One region of the Streptomyces sp. NBC_00872 genome, then DNA from elsewhere that is predicted to be linked to it. Evidence: riboswitches for the same ligand, from Rfam matches in the RefSeq annotation. Region 1 holds a riboswitch; each other region holds the start of a gene.

Evidence for each region. A riboswitch is a leader RNA that binds a small molecule or an ion and turns the genes downstream of it on or off. The one in region 1 is predicted to bind cobalamin.
Region 2: it holds a riboswitch for cobalamin, as region 1 does, so the genes downstream of both, OG214_RS13195 (ribonucleoside-diphosphate reductase subunit alpha) here and OG214_RS29775 (cobalamin biosynthesis protein) in region 1, are expected to answer to the same signal.
Region 3: it holds a riboswitch for cobalamin, as region 1 does, so the genes downstream of both, cobN (cobaltochelatase subunit CobN) here and OG214_RS29775 (cobalamin biosynthesis protein) in region 1, are expected to answer to the same signal.

What each region holds. Positions count from the first base shown of each region.
Region 1 is NZ_CP108806.1:6,969,260-6,972,529, forward strand. It holds gene OG214_RS29770 (cobyric acid synthase) at 1-526, opposite strand, end outside; gene OG214_RS29775 (cobalamin biosynthesis protein) at 523-1,590, opposite strand; cobalamin riboswitch at 1,626-1,757, opposite strand; gene OG214_RS29780 (hypothetical protein) at 1,833-2,039, opposite strand; gene OG214_RS29785 (inorganic phosphate transporter) at 2,070-3,270, opposite strand, start outside.
Region 2 is NZ_CP108806.1:3,114,993-3,118,262, forward strand. It holds gene mctP (monocarboxylate uptake permease MctP) at 1-977, shown strand, start outside; cobalamin riboswitch at 1,160-1,302, shown strand; gene OG214_RS13195 (ribonucleoside-diphosphate reductase subunit alpha) at 1,446-3,270, shown strand, end outside.
Region 3 is NZ_CP108806.1:3,879,539-3,882,808, forward strand. It holds gene cobN (cobaltochelatase subunit CobN) at 1-1,566, opposite strand, end outside; cobalamin riboswitch at 1,939-2,087, opposite strand; gene OG214_RS16565 (cobalamin biosynthesis protein CobG) at 2,163-3,270, shown strand, end outside.

The sequences.
Region 1 (3,270 bases):
GACTGCCCGCGCCCTCGCAGATCACGGCGTCATAGGTGGAGCGCAGCTCCTCCAGGCACTCCAGGACGGGCCCGAGCAGCGCCTCGCGCCGTCCACCGCGCAGCGCCTGCCCCGAAGTCGCCCCGCCCGCGGACGAGTTCCCGGCAAGGGCGTTCCCCGTGGCGGAGTTCTCCGGCGCGGTCCCCTCGGCGCTGCCGAAGAACCCCCTGGCACTCAGCTCACCCACCGGCCGTCCCATCAGCACCACTTGGCTGCTGCGGTCACCGCCGGGCTTCAGCAGGACGGGATTCATCAGCGCGGTCGGCTCCACCCGGGCCGCCTGGGCCTGCATCGCCTGCGCCCGTCCGATCTCCGCGCCCTCGCGCGTCACGAACGAATTCAGCGACATGTTCTGCCCCTTGAAGGGCGCGACCTTCACCCCACGGCGCACCAGCCACCGGCAGATCCCCGCCGTGACGACGCTCTTGCCCGCGTCCGAGGTGGTCCCGGCCACCAGAAGGCCCCCGCCGCGCCCGCCCCGGCTCATCCACGTCCCTTTCCCGTGGCCGCCGTACGGCGGCGCGTGTCCGTGGTACGGCGGCGTATCGCGCCGTACGCGAACCGGCCTGCGACACAGACCGCGAGGGCGTATCCGCTCACCCGGCGCGACAGGCGCACGGCCCGCTCGATGTCGGCCGTATCCACGGGCCGCCCCTCGCCGTTCAGTACGGGCCGGTGCTCCACCCGTCCGCCGTACGCGAGCGTCCCGCCGAGCCGTACGCCCAGCGCGCCCGCGAACGACGCCTCCACCGGGCCCGCGTTGGGGCTCGGATGCTTCCGCGCGTCCTGCCGTACCGCCCGCAGGGCCGCGCGCGGATCGCCGCCCGCCGCGGCGGCCAGCGCGGCGGTCAGCCGGGCCCCCGGCCAGCCGGCCAGGTCGTCGAGCCGGGCCGACGCCCAGCCGAACCGGCGGTACCGGGGGGACCTGTGGCCCACCATCGCGTCCAGCGTGTTCACGGCCCGGAATCCCACCAGCCCCGGCACCCCCGCGATCGCCCCCCACACCAGCGCGCCCACGACGGCGTCGGAGGTGTTCTCGGCGACGGACTCCACGACGGCGCGGGCGAGTTGCTGTCCGTCCAGTGCCTGCGGATCGCGCCCGCACAGCCGCGGCAGCCGCTCCCTGGCCAGCTCGATGTCCCCGGCGGTGAGCGCCGCGCCGATGGCGCGTGCCTCCCGGCCGAGCGAGGTGCCGCCGACGACGGACCAGGTGGCCAGGGCGGTCAGCGCGACGGAGGCGGCAAGGCTGCTCCGTACGGCCCGCGTGGCCCGTGTTGCCCGTACGGTCTCCGTACCCCGCGCGGCGACGATCGCGAGCCCTGCGGCGCCTCCGGCGCACACCAGGGTGTGCAGCGTGCCCCAGCCGCGGTGGTCGTGCCAGAGCATCCGCTCGACGGCCCCCGCCGCCCGGCCGAACGCGGCCACCGGATGGCCCCGGCGCGGATCGGCGAACACCTGGTCGCCCAGCAGCCCCAGGGCCGCGCCGTAGGCGAAGACCCGCTCGGCGGCCGAACCGCCGCCGCGCACGACGGCAGAACCGCAGCCAGGCATGGCGAAATGTCCTCACTCAGGGTCCGCGCCCCGGCTCGACGTGGTGCGGCGGCGAGAGTTCCTGGCTCCCGGGAGAAGACTCCCGGTGACAGTGGCGGGACCGCGCCGGATTCGCACCGGCTTCCTCTTCTGCCGCCGTAAATGGCCCCGGCAGTCCACCACGCCCCGCGAACAGCCGTCAACTCATCGCTGACCTGCGACGGGACAGTGTGCGAAGCCCCACATCGGCGGGTGGACCCGGGTCAGGCGACGATCAGCCAGATCCCGTACGCCACGGCCCCGGCGCACAGGGCGAAGCAGGCGTACGCGCCCGTGCGCGCCAGAGCCAGGGAGCCCGGCTCCCGCTTGGCGAGACCCACGACGCCCAGGGTGAACAGACCCACGAGGGCGACGGTCGCCACGAGACTGACCCCGAAGACCGCGCCGAGCGCTGCCCAGTCGATTTTCATACGTTCGCTCTTCCTTGGACCGTGGGGGGTTCAGACCGTGGCGGTGCGGGCGGGCTCACCGGAGCCGCCCGGAGGGGACGGAATGGTGGTCGACAGATCGTGCCCGGCACCGGCACCGGCACCGGCCGCTGTCGTGGTCGACGTGGTGACGGCCGTGATGCCGTCGGCCAGGATCCCGGCCTCGTCCTCGTCGACGTCGGTGACATTGGTGTGGTCGACCGGGCGGCGGCGCGAGGCGAGCCAGATGGCGCCGGAGAAGGCGAGGAGCAGTGCGGCGACCACCGAGACGCCCCAACTTCCCTGACCGGTCAGGAACTCCGCGCAGGCCGCGACCAGACCCGCGGCGGGCAGGGTCAGTCCCCAGGCGACGAACATCCGGGTGGCGGTGGACCAGCGGACCACACCCCCCTTGCGGCCGAGGCCCGCGCCCATCACGGCGCCGGAGCAGGACTGGGTGGTGGAGAGCGAGAAGCCGAGGTGCGAGGAGGCGAGGATGACGGTCGCGGCGCTGGTCTGGGCCGCGAAGCCCTGCTGCGGCCCGAGATCGGTGAGACCGGTGCCCATGGTGCGGATGATGCGCCAGCCGCCGAGGTACGTACCGAGCGCGATCGCCGTGCCCGCGGAGACGATGACCCACAGCGGGGGGTTGGAGCCGGGGGAGAGGACACCGCCGGTGACGAGCGCGAGCGTGATGACGCCCATGGTCTTCTGCGCGTCGTTGGTGCCGTGCGCCAGGGAGACCAGACCGGCGGAGGCGATCTGGCCCGCGCGGTAGCCCTTGGCGGTGGCCTTGTCGTCCGTGCGGCGGCCGATACGGTACGTCAGTCTGGTGGCGAGCAGCGCCGCGAGACCGGCGACGACCGGCGCGGCGAGCGCGGGGATCAGCACCTTGGTGATGACCACACCGCCGTTGACCCCGGAGGTGCCGACGGACATCAGGGTGGCGCCGATCAGTCCGCCGAAGAGGGCGTGGGAGGAGCTCGACGGGAGACCGACGAGCCAGGTGAGCAGATTCCAGAGGATGGCGCCGACGAGCGCCGCGAAGATCACTTCTGTCCGGATGCCGTTCTCGTTGATGAGCCCGCCGGAGATCGTTCTGGCGACCTCCACGGAGAGGAACGCGCCGACCAGATTCAGCACGGCGGACATGGCCACCGCGGTCTTGGGCTTCAGGGCGCCGGTCGAGATGGTCGTCGCCATCGCGTTGGCGGTGTCATGGAAACCGTTCGTG
Region 2 (3,270 bases), 3.9 Mb from region 1:
AACTGGGCGGGTTCGACGACATCTTCGCCAAGGCGGGCGAGGCCTTCGCGGAGCCCAACCCCGTGACCGGCCAGCCACGCGGCGCGCTCGTGCCGGGCGAGGCCGGGCAGTGGGGCTATGCCACGCTGGCGCTCGGTTCCGCGCTCGCGCTCTTCATGTATCCGCACTCCATCACGGCGACACTGTCCAGCCGGAGCCGCGATGTGATCCGCCGCAACACCACGATCCTGCCGCTGTATTCACTGATGCTGGGTCTGCTGGCGCTGCTCGGTTTCATGGCGATCGCGGCCGGGATCGAGGTCGAGAACGGACAGCTCGCGATCCCGCAGCTCTTCGAGACCATGTTCCCCGACTGGTTCGCGGGGGTGGCCTTCGCGGCCATCGGTATCGGCGCGCTGGTGCCGGCCGCGATCATGTCGATCGCGGCGGCCAATCTCTTCACCCGCAACATCTACCGGGACTTCATCAAGCCGGACGCGACACCGGCGCAGGAGACGAAGGTCTCGAAGATCGTCTCACTGCTGGTGAAGGTGGGGGCGCTGGCCTTCGTCCTCACCATGGACAAGACGGTGGCGATCAACTTCCAGCTCCTGGGCGGGATCTGGATCCTCCAGACGCTCCCGGCCCTGGTCGGCGGGCTGTTCACCCGCTGGTTCCACCGCTGGGCGCTGCTCGTCGGCTGGGGCGTCGGCATGGTGTACGGCACGGCGGCGGCGTACGGCGTCGCGAGCCCCACCCAGAAGCACTTCGGCGGCTCCTCCGCGGAGATCCCGGGGCTCGGGGAGATCGGCTACATCGGTCTCACCGCGTTCGTGCTGAATGTGGTGGTGACGGTGGTGCTCACCTTCGTCATGCGGGCGCTCAAGGCCCCCGAGGGCGTCGACGAGACCGCCCCGTCCGACTACACGGCGGACGCGGGCGACCCGGGCGTCCAGGTGGAACTCCCGGCGGCGACCTCGGGCGACCCGGTGCGCTGACCCCGGAGCCACCCGGTGCGCTGACCGCCGGTACGCCCGCCCGTACGGCCATGGAAGGGCCGTCGCGACTCCCGGAAGGAAGCCGCGGCGGCCCTTCCGTATGCGGCGCGCGCCCGGAACGGACGAGGCCGACAACAAGCACCGAACCGACGCACGACACTACATCTGGGGGGTGACGCAGCGACCACCCACCAGATGTATGCTCGACCTCGCTGTCGACGCAGGGGAATCCGGTGGGAATCCGGAACTGTCCCGCAACGGTGTGCTGTGGCGTGTTTTGTCATGTCCGCGAGTCCGAATACCTGCCGACGGTGCGTCCGGTTCGACCGATCCGGGCGCCGAGACGTCCGGGCCTCGCGGTTGGGCCGGTGGACGCCGTACACCGTGCTGCCCGGGGAGGGCCCGTACGGCTGTGCGCGCCCCCGTATCCCCCGCGCCGGCCCGGAGCCGAGCGAGGGAGAGCACCACGTGACCATCGCGCCAGCCGATCCGGCTTCAGCCCCGGTTTCAGCCCCGGTTTCAGCCCGCCCCGGAATCACCGGGACCACCGGAGCTGCCGGGACCACCGGAGCTGCCGGGCCCGCCGACGGCCCCGGGGCCGTTCTGCTGCGGACCCTGACGGAGCTGACCGCCGATCTGCCCGACACCGATCCGGTCCGGGTCGCCGCCGCCGCGCTCCGGGGCCGTAACGCCGCGTCGGACGAGGCCGAGCTGCGCGGGCTCGCCACCGAGGCGGCGGCCGGGCTGATCTCCGAGGACCCCGCGTACTCCCGGCTCGCCGCCCGGCTGCTCACCCGCGCCATCGCCGACGAGGCCGCCGGCCAGGGCGCCGTGTCGTTCTCCGCGTCGGTCGCGACCGGTCACCGCGAGGGCCTGATCGCCGACCGTACGGCCGCCTTCGTCACGAGCCACGCCGACCGCCTCGACCAGCTGATCGACCCCGCCGCCGACGACCGCTTCGGCTACTTCGGGCTCCGCACGCTCCACAGCCGCTATCTGCTCCGCCATCCGCTGACCCGTCAGGTGATCGAGACCCCGCAGCACTTCCTGCTGCGCGTGGCGTCCGGCCTCGCGGAGGACGAGAGCGTGCGCGCGCTGGAGGAGGTCGCCGCGCTGTACCGGCTGATGAGCCGGCTGGACTATCTGCCGTCCTCGCCGACGCTCTTCAACTCCGGCACCCGCCACCCCCAGATGTCCTCCTGCTATCTGCTGGACTCCCCGCGCGACGAGCTGGACTCCATCTACGACCGCTACCACCAGGTGGCCAGGCTCTCCAAGCACGCGGGCGGCATCGGCCTCTCGTACTCCCGTATCCGCTCGCGCGGTTCGCTGATCCGGGGCACCAACGGGCACTCCAACGGCATCGTCCCGTTCCTGCGCACCCTCGACTCCTCGGTCGCTGCCGTCAACCAGGGCGGCCGGCGCAAGGGCGCGGCCTGTGTCTATCTGGAGACCTGGCACGCCGATCTGGAGGAGTTCCTGGAGCTGCGGGACAACACCGGTGAGGACGCGCGGCGCACCCACAATCTGAATCTCGCGCACTGGATCCCCGACGAGTTCATGCGCCGCGTCGAGACGGACGGCCAGTGGTCGCTCTTCTCCCCCGTCGACGTACCGGAACTGGTCGATCTGTGGGGCGACGAGTTCGACGCGGCGTACCGGGCCGCCGAGGCGGCGGGTCTGGCCCGCAAGTCCCTGCCCGCACGCGAGCTGTACGGCAGGATGATGCGTACCCTCGCCCAGACCGGCAACGGCTGGATGACCTTCAAGGACGCCTCGAACCGTACGGCCAACCAGACCGCCGAGCCCGGCAGCGTCGTCCACTCCTCCAATCTCTGCACGGAGATCCTGGAGGTGACCGACGACGGCGAGACGGCCGTCTGCAACCTCGGCTCGGTCAACCTCGGCGCCTTCGTCCTGGAGTCGGGCGAGATCGACTGGGAGCGGCTCGACGAGACCGTCCGTACGGCCGTGACCTTCCTCGACCGGGTGGTGGACATCAACTACTACCCGACCGAGCAGGCCGCCGGCTCGAACGCGAAATGGCGTCCGGTGGGCCTGGGCGCGATGGGTCTCCAGGACGTCTTCTTCAAGAAGCGGCTGCCCTTCGACTCCGCCGAGGCCGCCGCGCTCTCCACCAGGATCGCCGAGCGGATCATGCTCGCCGCGTACGAGGCGTCCTGCGACCTCGCCGAGCGCCACGGGCCGCTGCCCGCCTGGTCCCGTACGCGCACGGCCCGTGGCGTACTGCACCCCGACCACTACGACGTGGAGCGGGCCTGGCCCGAGCGCT
Region 3 (3,270 bases), 3.1 Mb from region 1:
CGTGGCGTGTACGCGCCGCTTGGCCTGCGTACCCTCGCCCGGGTCGTTGACCAGGAACGGATAGATCAGCGGCAGATCACCCAGCGCGGCATCGGGGGCACAGGCGGCCGAGAGCCCGGCGTTCTTGCCGGGCAGCCACTCCAGATTGCCGTGCTTGCCGAGGTGGATCATGGCGTCGGCGCCGAAGCCGCCGTCCTCGCGGTCGGCCTGGATCCAGCGGTACGCGGCCAGATAGTGGTGCGACGGCGGCAGATCGGGGTCGTGGTAGATCGCGATGGGGTTCTCGCCGAAGCCGCGCGGCGGCTGGATGAGGATCAGCAGATTGCCGCGCCGGAGGGCGGCGAGCACGATGTCACCGTCCGGGTCCCCGCCCGAGGCGGCCCGGCTGCGGTCCACGAACATCTCGCCGGGCGGCGGTCCCCAGTGCTCCTCGACGGACTCCCGCAGCGCGGCGGGGAGTTTCCCGTACCACCGCCGGTAGTCGGCGGCCGGGATACGGACCGGGTTACGGGCGAGCTGCTCCTCGGTGAGCCACTCCTGGTCATGGCCGCCGGCCTCGATGAGCGCGTAGATCAGCTCGTCGCCGTCGCCCGACTCCAGACCGGGGACTTCCTCGTCACCGAAGTCGTAGCCCTCGGCGCGCAGTTCGCGCAGCAGGGCCACGGCGCTGGCGGGGGTGTCCAGGCCGACGGCGTTGCCGATACGGGAGTGCTTGGTCGGGTACGCGGAGAGCACCAGCGCGAGGCGCTTGTCCGCGTTCGGACGGTGGCGCAGTCGGCCGTGGCGTACGGCGATTCCGGCGACACGGGCGGAGCGCTCGGGGTCGGCGACGTAGGCGGGAAGGCCGTCCTCGTCGATCTCCTTGAAGGAGAACGGGACGGTGATGAGCCGGCCGTCGAACTCCGGCACCGCGACCTGCGACGCGGCGTCCAGCGGGGACAGCCCCTCGTCGCTGGACTCCCAGGTGGCGCGGCTGGTGGTGAGGCACAGGGCTTGGAGGATCGGTACGTCGAGCGCGGCCAGGGCGCCCGCGTCCCATGCCTCGTCGTCACCGCCCGCCGAGGCCTCGGCGGGCCGGGTGCCGCCGGCGGCGAGCACGGTGGTGATGATGACGTCGACGCCGCTCAGCGCCTCCAGCAGTGCGGGCTCGGGCGCGCGCAGCGAGGACACGTAGATGGGGACGGCGCGGCCGTCGGCCTCTTCGATGGCGTCGCACAGGGTGTCGACGAAGGCGGTGTTGCCGCTCAGATGGTGCGCGCGGTAGTAGAGCACCGCGACGAGCGGGCGGACCGCGTCCGGGCTGCCCGCGGTGGCGTCACTGCCTGCGGCCTGGCTGCCCGCGGTGGAGTGACTGGCCGCAGTGGCGTGACGCTCGGCTCGGTGCTCTCCCCGGTGCTCGGCCCGGCCCCAGGTGGGCGCCGCGGCCGGCGGCTCGAAGCCGTGGCCGGTCAGCAGGACGGTGTCGGAGAGGAAGCGGGCGAGCTGCTCCAGGTTGGCCGGACCGCCGTGGGCGAGATACGCGTGCGCCTCGGCGGCGATTCCGATGGGGACGGTGGAGGCCTCCATCAACTGGGCGTCCGGGGCCTGTTCGCCGGTCAGGACCACGACGGGCGGACGGCCGGCGAAGGGCGTGCGGGGCGCCGGCCCGTCCGCGTCCCCGTCCCCGTCCCCGTCCGCGTCGGCGCTTCGGTCGGCCGCGCCGTCGCCGAGGAGGAGATCGATCCCGTCCTGCCAGGCGCGCAGTCCGCCGAGGAGCCGTACGACGACAAGGCCGACACCCTCCAGCAGCGCGGGCAGTTCGTCGAGCGCGAGCCGGGCCGGGTTGGCGTACCGGTACGGGACCGGACCGCCCGCCGCACGGGCGCTGAGCAGATCGGTGTCGGACGTCGACAGGAGCAGGATCATGCGGCGTCTGCCTTCCTCGGGGTCCGCGCCCCGGGCGGTAGGGAGGACGGCGGGAGTTCCTGGCTCACCCGGCTGCTGCCGGGCTCACAGTGGCGGGACCGCGCCGGATTCTCACCGGGCTTCCTCCCCTGACGCCGTCGTTGGCGTTGACGGGCACCGGACCCGTCGTCTGCATAGTAGGTGCAGCAGGTCACGGGCGGGGAGGGCGCCTGGGCGGCCAGGATGGGACGCGGAGGTACGTGGGTATGCTCGCCGCCATGCCGCCCACCTCGCCAACGCCCGCCAACCGGGACGAAGCTCCCTCGCGGGCTCCCCTGGGGGCTGTCCCGCGGAAACCCTCGCGGGCTTCCGTTCCGGATCCTGTGCGGGGCCCCGTACGGGAGGCCGGTGACGCCTGTCCCGGAGCGCTGAGGCTGCACGCGGCGGACGACGGACGGCTGGCCCGACTTCGCCTTCCCGGAGGGCTGCTGACATACCGTCAGGTGGAGGTGCTGGCGAGCGCGGCCGAGCGCCTGGGCGACGGACATGTCGACATCACGTCCCGGGGCAATGTGCAGCTCCGGGGGCTGGGTGCGGACGCGAACTGCGGCGCCGAACTGGCGGACCTGCTGTACGAGGCCGGGCTGCTGCCCTCCGAACGGCATGAGCGGGTCCGGAACATCGTCGCCTCACCGCTGGCCGGTCTCGACGGATTCGGGGGCGAGGTCCGGGAAGGCGGCGCACTCGCGAACGGACTCGGGGGCGGACTCGACGGTCGATCCCGTGTCGGGCGACCGCAGTTGTGGGCTCGGGAACTGGACGATCTCCTGTGCGCGAGCGAAGCGGCGACGGCTCTCTCCGGCCGCTTCCTGTTCGCACTGGACGACGGCCGCGGGGATGTGGCTGCCCTCGGCGCGGATGTGACGTTGCTCGCACGGCGCGACGGCACGGCGGTCGTATATACCGGGGCGAACCGGTCGGGTCTCCGTGTGGACGCCGCCGACGCCCCGAGGGCCGCCCTGCTGGCCGCGGAGACGTTTCTCACGGTGGCGGAGGCGGGCGGCTCCGGCGCCTGGCGGGTACGGGAATTGCCGTCCGGCCACGGGTTGGACGTGGCGGTCGCGTCGCGGCTGACGGAGGCGGGCATCGCCGCGGAGTACGTAGCGGATCGCGCGGCAGCCTCGACAACGGACCGCGCAGCGGCTCGCGCAGCGGAAACCCACCCGGGGGACGGGGAGCCTCCGCTTCCGGGTGCGATCCACTCCCCTGACGGCACCGTGGCCCTGTCCGTCCACGCGCCGCTGGGACGGCTGAGCGCGGCCCAGTGGCGGCTGCTGACATCGGCGCGAGTCGTCGCCCAGGGCGGTACGCAACGCGGTACACGAG